Regions from separate parts of the Streptomyces sp. NPDC090021 genome, predicted to be linked through region 2. Evidence: riboswitches for the same ligand, from Rfam matches in the RefSeq annotation. Region 2 holds a riboswitch; each other region holds the start of a gene.
The links. A riboswitch is a leader RNA that binds a small molecule or an ion and turns the genes downstream of it on or off. The one in region 2 is predicted to bind thiamine pyrophosphate.
Positions count from the first base shown of each region.

Region 1: it holds a riboswitch for thiamine pyrophosphate, as region 2 does, so the genes downstream of both, thiC (phosphomethylpyrimidine synthase ThiC) here and thiO (glycine oxidase ThiO) in region 2, are expected to answer to the same signal.
Region 3: it holds a riboswitch for thiamine pyrophosphate, as region 2 does, so the genes downstream of both, ACIPXC_RS18110 (thiamine ABC transporter substrate binding subunit) here and thiO (glycine oxidase ThiO) in region 2, are expected to answer to the same signal.

Region 1 is NZ_JBIVFO010000005.1:144,781-148,985, forward strand. It holds gene ACIPXC_RS05440 (YibE/F family protein) at 44-1,474, opposite strand; TPP riboswitch at 1,514-1,659, shown strand; gene thiC (phosphomethylpyrimidine synthase ThiC) at 1,653-3,449, shown strand; gene ACIPXC_RS05450 (hypothetical protein) at 3,680-4,205, opposite strand, start outside.
Region 2 is NZ_JBIVFO010000042.1:35,873-40,077, reverse strand. It holds gene ACIPXC_RS28320 (thiazole synthase) at 1-649, opposite strand, end outside; gene thiS (sulfur carrier protein ThiS) at 655-855, opposite strand; gene thiO (glycine oxidase ThiO) at 852-2,021, opposite strand; TPP riboswitch at 2,019-2,130, opposite strand; gene ACIPXC_RS28305 (NAD(P)/FAD-dependent oxidoreductase) at 2,212-3,432, shown strand; gene ACIPXC_RS28300 (Rv2175c family DNA-binding protein) at 3,517-3,882, shown strand; gene thiE (thiamine phosphate synthase) at 3,958-4,205, shown strand, end outside.
Region 3 is NZ_JBIVFO010000020.1:71,859-76,063, forward strand. It holds gene ACIPXC_RS18100 (phosphatidate cytidylyltransferase) at 1-1,069, shown strand, start outside; gene rlmN (23S rRNA (adenine(2503)-C(2))-methyltransferase RlmN) at 1,203-2,318, shown strand; TPP riboswitch at 2,377-2,486, shown strand; gene ACIPXC_RS18110 (thiamine ABC transporter substrate binding subunit) at 2,572-3,672, shown strand; gene ACIPXC_RS18115 (ABC transporter permease) at 3,786-4,205, shown strand, end outside.

The DNA.
Region 1 (4,205 bases), on a different contig from region 2:
CCCATCAGCGCGCAGCCCTTCAAGCGCTCCAGCGCTCAGCCCTTCAGCGCTTGCGCCGCCGGCCCCGGCCGCCGCGCACCGGTCCCGAGCCCGGTGCGACGGCCGGGGATTCCGGCCGGTCGGCCGAAACCACCAGCGCGGCCAGCGCCGTCGTCACGGGCACCGAGGCGACCAGCCCGATCGAGCCGACGAGGGTGCGTACGATCTCCACCGCGACCAGCTCGCTGTTCGCGACCGACCCCATGCTGCTGTTGGCGATGGAGAACAGCAGGAGCAGGGGGAGCGCGGCGCCCGCGTAGGCCAGCACCAGGGTGTTGACCACCGACGCGATGTGGTCGCGGCCGATCCTGATGGCCGCCCGGTAGACGGCCCGCGGCCCCATCGACGGGTCGGCCTGGTGGAGTTCCCATACCGCCGAGGTCTGGGTGACCGTCACGTCGTCGAGCACGCCCAGCGATCCGATGATGATGCCGGCGAGCAGCAGACCGCTCATGTCGATGTCCGGGTACAGCCCGTGGATCAGCCCCGTGTTGTCGTCGGTGTTGCCGCTGAGGAACGCCCAGTCGATGAACACCGACCCCAGCAAGCCGATCAGCAGCAGCGACACGAGCGTGCCGAGGACCGCCACCGAAGTGCGGGCGGTCAGACCGTGGCACAGGTAGAGCGCGATCAGCATGATCGCGCTCGCCCCGACCACCGCGACCACCAGGGGATTCGATCCCTGGAGGATGGCGGGCAGGATGAACAGCGTCAGCACGCCGAAGCTGACGACCAGCGCGATCAGCGCGAACAGCCCGCGCATCCGCCCGACGAGGACGACCGCGAGCGCGAAGATGCCGGCCAGCACCGCCAGCGGGACCTTGCGGTTCACGTCGATCACCGAGTACTGCAGGTCGCGGGGCGCGTCCGGGGCGTAGGCCACCACCACCTCCTGGCCGTCGGCCAACTGCCGTGGCGCGCCCGGCTGGACGATCTCGACGAAGGTGCGCCCCTTATCCGGGCCGCTGCCGATCTCGACGGTGGCCTTCTTGCAGTCCCCGGTCTGAGCGGCCCGCGCCGCGCCGCCCGACGGGGACCCGCCGGTCGCCGGCGCCTGCGAGGCGTTCACGGACTTGCAGTCGACCTGTTCCAGCGAGACGACCTTGGCCTGCTGGGTCTGCCGGTCGAAGCCCACTCCGGTCCGCTCGTGGCCGGGCGTGCCGCCCGGCCAGAGCACCGCCAGGCCGACGAGGACGGCGGCGGCGAACGGGATCAGCACAGCCGCGATGACCTTGCGCAGGTGCTTCGAGACGGGGGCCGCCGGCCCGTGTGCATGACTGTGCGAATGGCCGTGTGAGTGGCCCGATGACTGGCCGGGGGAATGGCTGGGGCCGTCGTGCGCGTGGCCGGAGTGGGCACTGGGCTCGGGGGGCTCGGTGGGGGGCTGCGGCGATGACGTCACCAGCAGATCATCGCAAGAGATGAGGGGGCCCACTGTTCAGCACGCCATGGATGACGCTAGCGTGGGGGCTACTTTGCACAACGCGGGAGCTCGGAGCACCGGGCTGAGAGGACGCTGATCACCGTACGCGCATCACGGATGCGTACGGGAGGAGGCTGCGTCGACCGCCGAACCTGTTACCGGGTAATGCCGGCGTAGGGAGATAGGTCTCATGACCATTCAGGACGCACGCACGCCTGCCGTCAGCCACGACGCCGACGGCTCGACCGAGCGCAAGCCGGGCTGGCACAAGGGCTACGTGGCGGGCTCCCGCCCCGACATCCGGGTGCCGGTCCGCCAGGTCCACCTCACCAACGGCAAGGACGTGACGCTCTACGACACGTCCGGTCCGTACACCGACCCGCAGATCGAGACCGATGTGCGACGGGGTCTCGCGCCGCTGCGCGAGAACTGGATCATCGGCCGCGGCGACACCGAGGAGTACGCCGGGCGCCCGGTCCGCCCCGAGGACGACGGCATCAAGCACACCTCGCCGCGCGGTGGCCTCAAGAACCTCGACGCGGTCTTCCCGGGCCGTCCGCGCCAGCCCCGCCGGGGCCGTGACGGTGCCGCCGTCACGCAGCTCGCGTACGCCCGCCGCGGGGAGATCACCCCGGAGATGGAGTACGTCGCGATCCGCGAGAACGTCTCCCCCGAGGTCGTCCGCGAGGAGATCGCCGCAGGTCGCGCGGTGCTCCCGGCGAACGTGAACCACCCGGAGATCGAGCCGATGATCATCGGCAAGAAGTTCCTGGTGAAGGTCAACGCCAACATCGGCAACTCCGCCGTCACCTCCTCCATCGAGGAGGAGGTGGAGAAGATGACCTGGGCGACCCGATGGGGCGCGGACACGGTCATGGACCTCTCGACGGGCCGCAACATCCACACCACCCGCGAGTGGGTGCTGCGCAACTCCCCCGTCCCGATCGGCACCGTGCCGCTGTACCAGGCGCTGGAGAAGGTCGACGGCCGCGCCGAGGACCTGACCTGGGAAATCTACAAGGACACGGTCATCGAGCAGGCCGAGCAGGGCGTCGACTACATGACGGTCCACGCCGGCGTGCTGCTGCCGTACGTCCCGCTGACCGCCCGTCGCAAGACCGGCATCGTCTCGCGCGGCGGCTCGATCATGGCTGCGTGGTGCCTCGCGCACCACAAGGAGAACTTCCTCTACACGAACTTCGAGGAACTCTGCGAGATCCTGGCGACGTACGACGTCACGTACTCGCTGGGTGACGGCCTGCGCCCCGGTTCCATCGCGGACGCCAACGACGCGGCCCAGTTCGCCGAGCTGAAGACGCTGGGCGAGCTCAACACCATCGCCAAGCGCCACAACGTGCAGACGATGATCGAGGGTCCGGGCCACGTCCCGATGCACAAGATCAAGGAGAACATCGACCTCCAGCAGGAGATCTGCGAGGAGGCGCCGTTCTACACGCTCGGCCCGCTGACCACCGACGTCGCGCCCGCCTACGACCACATCACGTCGGGCATCGGCGCCGCGATGATCGCCTGGTGGGGCACGGCGATGCTCTGCTACGTCACGCCCAAGGAGCACCTGGGCCTGCCCAACCGGGACGACGTCAAGACCGGCGTCATCACCTACAAGATCTCGGCGCACGCCGCGGACCTCGCCAAGGGCCACCCGGGCGCCCAGGAGTGGGACGACGCCCTGTCCGACGCGCGGTTCGAGTTCCGCTGGGAAGACCAGTTCAACCTGGCGCTCGACCCGGACACGGCCCGTGAGTTCCACGACGAGACCCTGCCCGCCGAGCCGGCGAAGACCGCGCACTTCTGCTCCATGTGCGGTCCGAAGTTCTGCTCCATGAAGATCAGCAGAAGCATCACAGAGCAGTTCGGCGGCGACGAGCCTGCCGCGTCGGAGGCGGAGATCGCCGAAGGCATGCTCAAGAAGTCGGCGGAGTTCGCGGCCTCGGGTAACCGGGTCTACCTGCCGCTGGCCGACTGACCTGCGCGAACGTGGCTGGCCGACGACATTCCGGGGGGAGTCGTCGGCCAGCCTTCGCCGTTCTGTCGCCTGATCTTCTGACGATAGATCGTCCCTCAGCACACGGTCCCGGTTCCGCCATTTCGAACCGGGACCGTCTGTGTCAGTCCCTCTGGGCGGCGCCCCAGGCCAGACGACCTGAACCGGAGGTCCACCTGCGGGTCGATGTGACCGAGGTGGCGGCGTCGCGATCAGACGAGGGACGGCAGGGTGCCGCGCTGCCAGCGGCCGAGCCAGAAGGCCATGGCCGACGGCTGGTCCTGGTTTTCGGTGGAGCCGTCGTGTAGCAGGTACTCCGTGGGGGCGATGTAGCCCTCGCCGGGTGCGAGGCGGATCCGGATGCACCGGATGGGGTGCCTTGCGGCGACGTGGGCGCGGTAGTCGTCCGTGCTGGGGCAGCGGTACGCATAGTCCTCGGGGTGGACTGCCCGGCAGACGGCTTGGGCGTCGAGGGCGCCCAGAAGGATGTAACGGGTTCCGGGGCCCAAATTGAGGGCGAGGCGGCGTCGGCCGGTCGTCTTCTGCCCGTAGTTGAGCTTGTCCCAGTTGTCGAGATGGAGGCCGATGAGGCGGCCGTCCTGGTAATTCTCAGTGGTGGTGATCATGTTGGGCTTGGCGAGGGCCTGACCCAGGTACTGGGCCTGTTCGTCGCCCATCTGCTGTGCCAGGTCTTCCAGCTTCTCGCCGTTCGGTGCTGGCGGCCGGACGATCTCCACC
Region 2 (4,205 bases):
CCGGCTCCTGTGCCCGGGTCACGGCCGAGGCCAGCATCACCGCCGCGCAGCCCAGTTCCATCGCCAGCGCGGCGTCCGACGCCGTGCCCGCTCCCGCGTCCAGGATCACCGGGACCCCCGCGCGCTCCGTGATGAGCTCGAAGTTGTGCGGGTTGCGGATGCCCATCCCGGATCCGATGGGGGAGCCGAGCGGCATGATCGCCGCGCAGCCCACGTCCTCCAGCTTGCGCGCGAGCACGGGATCGTCGTTGGTGTACGGCAGGACGGTGAAGCCCTCGTCCACCAGGACCTCGGCGGCGTCCAGCAGTTCGACACCGTCGGGCAGGAGGGTCCGTTCGTCCGCGACCACCTCCAGCTTGATCCAGTCGGTGCCGAGGGCCTCCCGCGCGAGCCGGGCGGTGAGGACGGCCTCGCCCGCGGTGAAGCAGCCCGCGGTGTTGGGCAGGACCGAGATGCCGAGCCGGGTCAGGACGGAGAGGACGGAGCCCTGCACCGTCGGGTCCAGGCGGCGCATGGCCACGGTGGTGAGTTCGGTGCCGGACGCGACCAGGGCGCGTTCCAGCACGTCCAGGCTCGGGGCGCCGCCCGTGCCCATGATCAGGCGGGAGGAGAAGGTCCGGTCGCCCAGGGTGAAGAGGTCGTCGGCCATGCCGGTCAGCCTCCCTGGACCGCGGTGAGGATCTCCACGCGGTCGCCGTCGCCCACGGGGGTGGCCGGCCACTGGCCGCGCGGGACCACGGTCTCGTTGAGTGCGGCGGCCACCCCGGAGGCGGCCGCGGTCAGGTCGGCGACGACGGTGTCGAGCGTGGTGTCGGCCGCGACCTCGCGCGGCTCGCCGTTGACGGAGATGGTCATGCGTACGACTCCTGACGTGCGGCGGAGAAGCGTCGGGGGGCGAAGGGGCGTGCGATCTCGGGCAGTTCGCCGGTGACCAGCAGCTCGGCCATCACCTCGCCGGTGAGCGGGGTCAGCAGCACCCCGTTGCGGTAGTGCCCGGTGGCCAGGTGCAGGCCGGGCAGGTCGGTCGGGCCCAGCAGGGGGGCGTTGTCGGGCGAGCCGGGACGCAGCCCCGCCCGGGTCTCGGTGAGCGGGAGTTCGGTGATGCCGGGTACCAGTTCGTGCGCGTCGCGCAGGAGTTCGTAGACCCCGCCCGCGGTGACGGTGGTGTCCCAGCCGAGTTCCTCGCTGGTGGCGCCGATGACGAGTTCGCCGTTCTCGCGGGGCACGAGGTAGACGTGGCTGCCGCGCACGACCGCCCGTACGGTGCGGGAGAGGAAGGGCGCGTAGGCGGGGGGCACGGCGAGCCGCAGCACCTGACCCTTGACCGGCCGCACGGGCGGCAGCACCTCGGCGGGTACGCCCGCCAGCCTGCCGCTGAGCGAACCCGCGGCCAGGACCACCTGGTCGGCGCGCAGCTCCGTACCGTCGTCGAGGAGGGCGCCGGTCGCCCGGTCCGCGGTGGTGAGCAGCTGTTCGGCGGCCGCCCGGTGGACGGTCACCCCGGCGCCTTCGCAAGCGGCCAGCAGGGCGGCCGCGAGCCGGCGCGGGTCGACCTGGTGGTCGCCGTCGACGCGCAGTCCGCCGCGCACGCCCGGGGCGAGCATGGGTTCCAGACGGCGGCACTCGCGGCCGGTGAGCCATGCGGACTCCAGGCCGCAGCGGCGCTGGAGGGCGTGCAGTTCGCGCAGGTGGAGGCGGTCGTCGGCGTCGAGGGCGACGGCGAGGGTGCCGCAGGCGCGGTAGCCGATGTCCATGCCGCCGCCCGCCTGCGCGAGCTCGGCGGCGAACCGCGGATAGCGTTCGGCGGAGGCGAGACCGAGCCCGAGGAGGGCCTCCTCGCCGTAGTGCAGTTCGGTGACCGGGGCGAGCATGCCGGCCGCGACCCGGGCGGCGCCGCCGCCCGGTGCCGGGTCGGCGAGTACGGTGCTCAGTCCGCGGGCCGCCGCCCGCCAGGCGGTGACCAGGCCGATGATGCCGCCCCCGATGACGAGGACGTCGGATCCCTTTCGAGACGAGTGCATGGGCGTCCAGCCCCTCCCTTCGCCGGCATGACCCGGATCAGGTTCGTACGGTCGGAGGCCGGACAGCCTCCCTCTCAGCCCGGTGCGCCGGACTCCCGCGATAGGTACGGTTGCCAGACTATCCCGGCCGTGGACGGCGGGTAAGGCGGCACCTGTTCCTGACGGAGCGTCAGAAGATTAGGGTGGCCGCGTGAGCGAGCAGACGGAACAGAATCAGCGCGGCGTCGTGATCGTCGGCGCCGGAATGGCCGGGGTGCAGACCGCGGTCGCCCTGCGCGAGCAGGGCTTCACGGGCCCCGTGACCCTGCTGGGAGCCGAACCCCACCAGCCCTACGACCGCCCCCCGCTGTCCAAGGCGGTACTGCTCGGCAAGGCCGAGGACTCCGCCTTCGACGTGGACTTCGAAGGCCTGGACATCGCACTCCGCCTCGGTACGGAGGTCACCGGACTGCGGGCCGCCGACCACGAGCTGGACACCGAGGCGGGACCGGTCCCGTACGGGACCCTCGTCCTGGCGACCGGCGCGCAGCCGCTGCCCCTCCCGGGCACCGAGGGCGTCCCGGGAGTCCACCTGCTGCGCACGCTGGACGACGCGGCGCGGCTGCGCCCGGTCCTGGCGGCCGCCTCCCGGGTCGTGGTCGTCGGCGCGGGCTGGATCGGCGCCGAGTTCGCCACCGCCGCCCGGGAGGCGGGCTGCGCGGTGACCGTCGTCGAGGCGGCCGACCGGGTGCTGGCGGGCGCCCTGCCCGCCGAGGTCGCCGAGCCGATGGCTCGCTGGTACGCACAGGCCGGCGCCGAACTGATCACCGGCGCGAAGGTGACCGCGGTGGAGGAGGGACGGGTCCTCCTGGGCGACGGCAGGACCCTGCCCGCCGACGCGGTGGTCGTGGGGATCGGCGCGCGCCCCGCCACGGGATGGCTGGCCGGGTCCGGAGTGGAGCGCGGGGCGGACGGCTCGGTCACCGCGGACGCCCACCTGCTGACCTCCCTGCCGGGGGTGTACGCGGTCGGCGACTGCGCCTCCTTCCCGTCCGGGCGCTACGGGACGCGGCTGCTGGTCCACCACTGGGACAACGCCCTCCAGGGCCCGCGCGCCGTCGCGGCGAACATCCTGGCCGGGGAACCCACCGCGGTCTACGACCCGGTGCCGTACTTCTGGTCCGAGCAGTTCGGGCGCTTCGTGCAGTACGCCGGCCACCACGGCGGGGCCGACACCCTCGTCCGGCGCGGCGACACCGGCCAGGAGACCTGGTCGGTGTGCTGGCTGCGGGACGGCGCCCTGGTCGCGGTCCTCGCGGTCGGCCGCCCCCGCGACCTGGCGCAGGGCCGCAGGCTGATCGAGGCCGGCGTCCCGGTGGACCCGGTCCGGGTCGCCGACCCGGGCACCCCGCTGAAATCGGCCACCGCGTAGCCGGCGGCCCGCCCGGCCGGGGCGGCGTGCCACGGACGGTCCGCCCGGCTACCGGCTGCCGGTGGGAGGTGGCAGGCTTGGCCTGTGACCGAGATTGACGCAAAGATCGATTCCCTCGTCCCCGACTGGCTGTACCTCCCCGACATCGCGGAGATGCTGAACGTCGAGGTGACGCGGGTCCGCCAGATGGTCAAGGAAGGGCAGCTCATCGCCGTCCGCCGGGGCGAGAACCGGGCCCTGCAGGTTCCGGCGCCGTTCATCGACGGCGACAAGGTGGTCAAGGGCCTCGTCGGCCTGCTGACCGTCCTGCGCGACGACGGCTTCTCCGACGAGGAGATGCTGGAGTGGCTCTTCACCGCCGACCCGACCCTGCCGGGCACCCCCGCCCAGGCGCTGAGCGAGAATCGCGGCACGGAGGTGAAGCGCCGCGCTCAGGCGCTCGCCCTCTGACCTGATCCGCAGTAGCTCCACCGCGGTGTACGGGCCCCGCGCCCGTACACCGCCTCCATCACGGGGGGTACACCCATGCAGCTGTCCGACGCCCGGCTCTACCTGTGCACGGACGCCCGCAAGCGCCAGGGTGACCTCCCCGAGTTCCTCGACGCCGTCCTGGCCGGGGGCGTGGACATCGTCCAGCTCCGCGACAAGGGCATGGAGGCGGGCGAGGAGCTGGAACACCTCCAGGTCTTCGCCGAGGCCGCGCGCCGTCACGGCAGGCTCCTCGCCGTGAACGACCGAGCCGACGTCGCCCACGCCATCGGCTCCGACGTACT
Region 3 (4,205 bases), on a different contig from region 2:
CTCTTCCTGGCAGCCGGAGCCGGTTCCGGCGGGTCCCGCATACGATGCGCAGGTGGGCCCGCACACTCGGCCCATGCCCATCGTGCCCGATGCCGCCGGCCGTGACTTCGACGACCGGGAAGCACGCGATCGGGGGGCCGCCCCGCACGGCGGCTCCCCCTTCCGCGCCGATACGCCGCCGCAGGAGCCCATGCCCAGCCCCCCGCCTCCGCATGCCGAGCACCCGCAGGACTCCTCCCCCCCGCCGCAGAAGAAGCGCGCGGGGCGGGACCTGCGCGCCGCGATAGGGGTGGGCGTAGGCCTCGGCGCGGTGATCTTCGCCTCTCTCCTGATCGTCAAGGCGGTCTTCGTCGGCGTCGTCGTCGTGGCGGTCGTCGTCGGCCTGTGGGAGCTCACCTCCCGGCTGCAGGAGAAGAAGGGCATCAAGGCCCCTCTGGTCCCGCTCGCGGTCGGTGGCGCGGCCATGGTCGTCGCCGGATACGTCCGGGGGGCCGAGGGCGCCTGGGTGGCCATGGCACTGACCGTGCTGGCCGTCCTGGTGTGGCGGATGACCGAGCCCCCCGAGGACTACCTCAAGGACGTCACGGCGGGTGCCTTCGCGGCGTTCTACGTGCCCTTCCTGGCCACCTTCGTCGCGATGCTGCTCACCGCCGACGACGGGCCGCAGCGTGTGATCACCTTCCTGCTCCTGACCGTGGTCAGTGACACCGGGGCCTACGCGGTGGGCTGGCGCTTCGGGAAGACCAAGCTCGCGCCGCGCATCAGCCCCGGCAAGACCCGCGAGGGCCTCTTCGGCGCGGTGGCCTTCGCCATGGCCGCCGGCGCGCTCTGCATGGAGTTCCTGATCGACGGCGGAGCCTGGTGGCAGGGCCTGCTGCTCGGCCTCGCGGTCGCGGTCAGCGCCACCCTGGGCGACCTGGGCGAGTCGATGATCAAGCGGGACCTGGGCATCAAGGACATGGGCACCCTGCTGCCGGGCCACGGCGGCATCATGGACCGGCTGGACTCGCTGCTGCCCACCGCCCCGGTGGTGTGGCTGCTGCTGGCGGCCTTCGTCGGCACCGGCTGACCGGTCCCGGTCGGGTTATCCTGGAGGGCGCGCCGCGCGTACGCGGCGCGCCCTTTCCGTCCAGCGGCTTCAGCCGCGGACCGGCCCTGCACGCGCGGGGTGACCCCCACCTCGTCGTACTGAGGAGTACCGCATGGCCCCCCGTCCCGCTCCGGGTGAGCTCACCTTCGTCGCTCCCCGCGGGGCCAAGAAGCCGCCCCGGCACCTCGCGGACATGACCCCGGCCGAGCGCCGCGAAGCGGTCGCCGCGATCGGTGAGAAGCCCTTCCGGGCCAAGCAGCTCTCCCAGCACTACTTCGCCCGCTACGCGCACGACCCGGCCGAGTGGACCGACATCCCGGCGGGCTCCCGGACCAAGCTCCAGCAGGAGCTCCTCCCGGACCTGATGAACGTCATCCGGCACATCAGCTGCGACGACGACACCACCCGCAAGACCCTGTGGAAGCTGCACGACGGCACGCTCGTCGAGTCCGTCCTGATGCGCTACCCCGACCGGGTCACCATGTGCATCTCCTCGCAGGCCGGCTGCGGCATGAACTGCCCGTTCTGCGCCACCGGCCAGGCGGGCCTGGACCGCAACCTCTCCACCGCCGAGATCGTGCACCAGATCGTCGACGGCATGCGCGCCCTGCGCGACGGCGAGGTCCCCGGCGGCCCCGCCCGGCTGTCGAACATCGTCTTCATGGGCATGGGCGAACCGCTGGCCAACTACAACCGCGTCGTCGGCGCCATCCGCCGGCTCACCGACCCGGAGCCCGACGGCCTGGGCCTGTCCCAGCGCGGCATCACCGTCTCCACCGTCGGCCTGGTCCCGGCCATGCTGCGGTTCGCCGACGAGGGCTTCAAGTGCCGTCTCGCCGTCTCGCTGCACGCGCCGGACGACGAGCTGCGCGACACCCTGGTCCCGGTGAACACCCGCTGGAAGGTCCGCGAGGTCCTCGACGCGGCCTGGGAGTACGCCGAGAAGTCCAGCCGGCGGATCTCGATCGAGTACGCCCTGATCCGTGACATCAACGACCAGGCCTGGCGCGGCGACCTCCTGGGCCGGCTGCTCAAGGGCAAGCGCGTCCACGTCAACCTGATCCCGCTGAACCCGACGCCCGGCTCGAAGTGGACCGCCTCGCGGCCCGAGGACGAGAAGGCCTTCGTCGAGGCGATCGCCCGCCACGGTGTGCCCGTGACCGTGCGTGACACCCGCGGTCAGGAGATCGACGGCGCGTGCGGCCAGCTCGCAGCCTCGGAGCGCTAGCCTCCGCTTCCGGCCGGCCCCATTCGGCCACGGGGTACCCTGTGGCCGAACCAATTGCATATTCCGACAGGGGAGCGCCACAGCGCTGAGAGTGCGGTATCCGTCATCCGCAGACCCTCTGAACCTCGCCCCGGTCATTCGGGGTAGGAAGTTCGGTCACCACTCAAGCTGTTGCGCCCTGCCCGGCGTCCGCTCGCACAGAGCGCCGGTCAGGGCCGCGTCTTCTCCTGGTCATCCCAGGAGGAATTCACCAGTGAGCACCACCAGGAAGATCGCGGGCGCCGCGCTCGCGGCCGCGCTGGGCGTCACCACGCTCAGCGCCTGTGGCGGCGGCGACGCCAAGGACAAGCCCGCCGGCACGAGCGACGCCCCGAAGTCCAAGACCGTCACGCTCGTCTCCCACGACTCCTTCAACGTGACCGAAGCGGTCCTCAAGGAGTTCGAGCAGCAGAGCGGCTACACCGTCAAGGTGCTGAAGTCCGGTGACGCGGGCGCCGCCCTGAACCAGGAGATCCTCACCAAGGGCTCCCCGCGCGGCGACGTCTTCTTCGGCGTGGACAACACCCTGCTCTCGCGCGCCCTCGACAACGGCATCTTCACCCCCTACGAGGCCAAGGGCCTGGGCGGGGTGAAGCCCGAGTACGTGCTCGACAAGGAGCACCGGGTCACCCCGGTCGACTCCGGCGACATCTGCGTCAACTACGACAAGGCCTACTTCGCCGACAAGAAGATCGCCCCGCCGCAGACGCTGGACGACCTGGTCAAGCCCGAGTACAAGAACCTGCTGGTCGTCGAGAACGCCGCGACCTCCTCTCCCGGCCTCGGCTTCATGCTCGCCTCCGTCGGCAAGTACGGCGAGGAGGGGTGGAAGGACTACTGGACCAAGCTGAAGGCCAACGGCGTCGAGGTCGTCGACGGCTGGGAGCAGGCCTACAACGAGCGGTTCTCCGGCTCCGCGGGCGGCAAGAAGGCCAAGGGCGACCGCCCGCTGGTCGTCTCCTACGCCTCCAGCCCGCCGGTCGAGGTCCTCTACGGCGAGCCGCAGCCGGCCGAGGCCCCCACGGGCGTCTCCACCGGCACCTGCTTCCGCCAGGTCGAGTTCGCGGGCCTGCTGAAGGGCGCGAAGAACGAGGAGGGCGGCAAGGCCCTCGTGGACTTCATGATCAGCAAGAAGTTCCAGGAGGACATGCCGCTCCAGATGTTCGTGAACCCCGTGGTCAAGGACGCCGCGCTGCCGGAGCTGTTCACCCAGCACGGTGTGGTGGTCGAGAAGCCCGAGAACGTCGCTCCGGAGACCATCGCCGAGAACCGTGAGCAGTGGGTCAAGGCATGGACCGCGCTCGTCGTGAAGTAAGCGGTACGAAGGACCCGGGCGCGGCGCCGCACGACGCCGCCCCGGTCCCCGGACCGGGGCGGACACCCGGACAGGGCGAGAGCGGGCGCGCCACCGCCGTCCGCCTCGCCCTGATGGCCGTCCCCCTGGCCTTCTTCGGGCTGTTCTTCGCCTACCCCGTCACCGCGATCGTCGGCCGCGGCCTCAAGACCGACACCGGCTGGCAGTTCGGCCGGTTCGGTGAGGTCCTGGCCCGGCCCGACATCGCCGACGTGCTGTGGTTCACCACCTGGCAGGCGCTCGCCTCCACCGTGCTCACCCTGCTGATCGCACTCCCCGGCGCGTACGTCTTCGCGCGCTTCGAGTTCCCCGGCAAGCAGCTGCTGCGGGCGGTCGTGACCGTCCCCTTCGTGCTCCCGACCGTCGTCGTGGGCACCGCCTTCCTCGCCCTGCTCGGGCGCGGCGGACTGCTGGACGAAACGGCGGGCATCCGCCTCGACACCACCGTCTGGGCGATCCTGCTGGCCCACGTCTTCTTCAACTACGCCGTCATC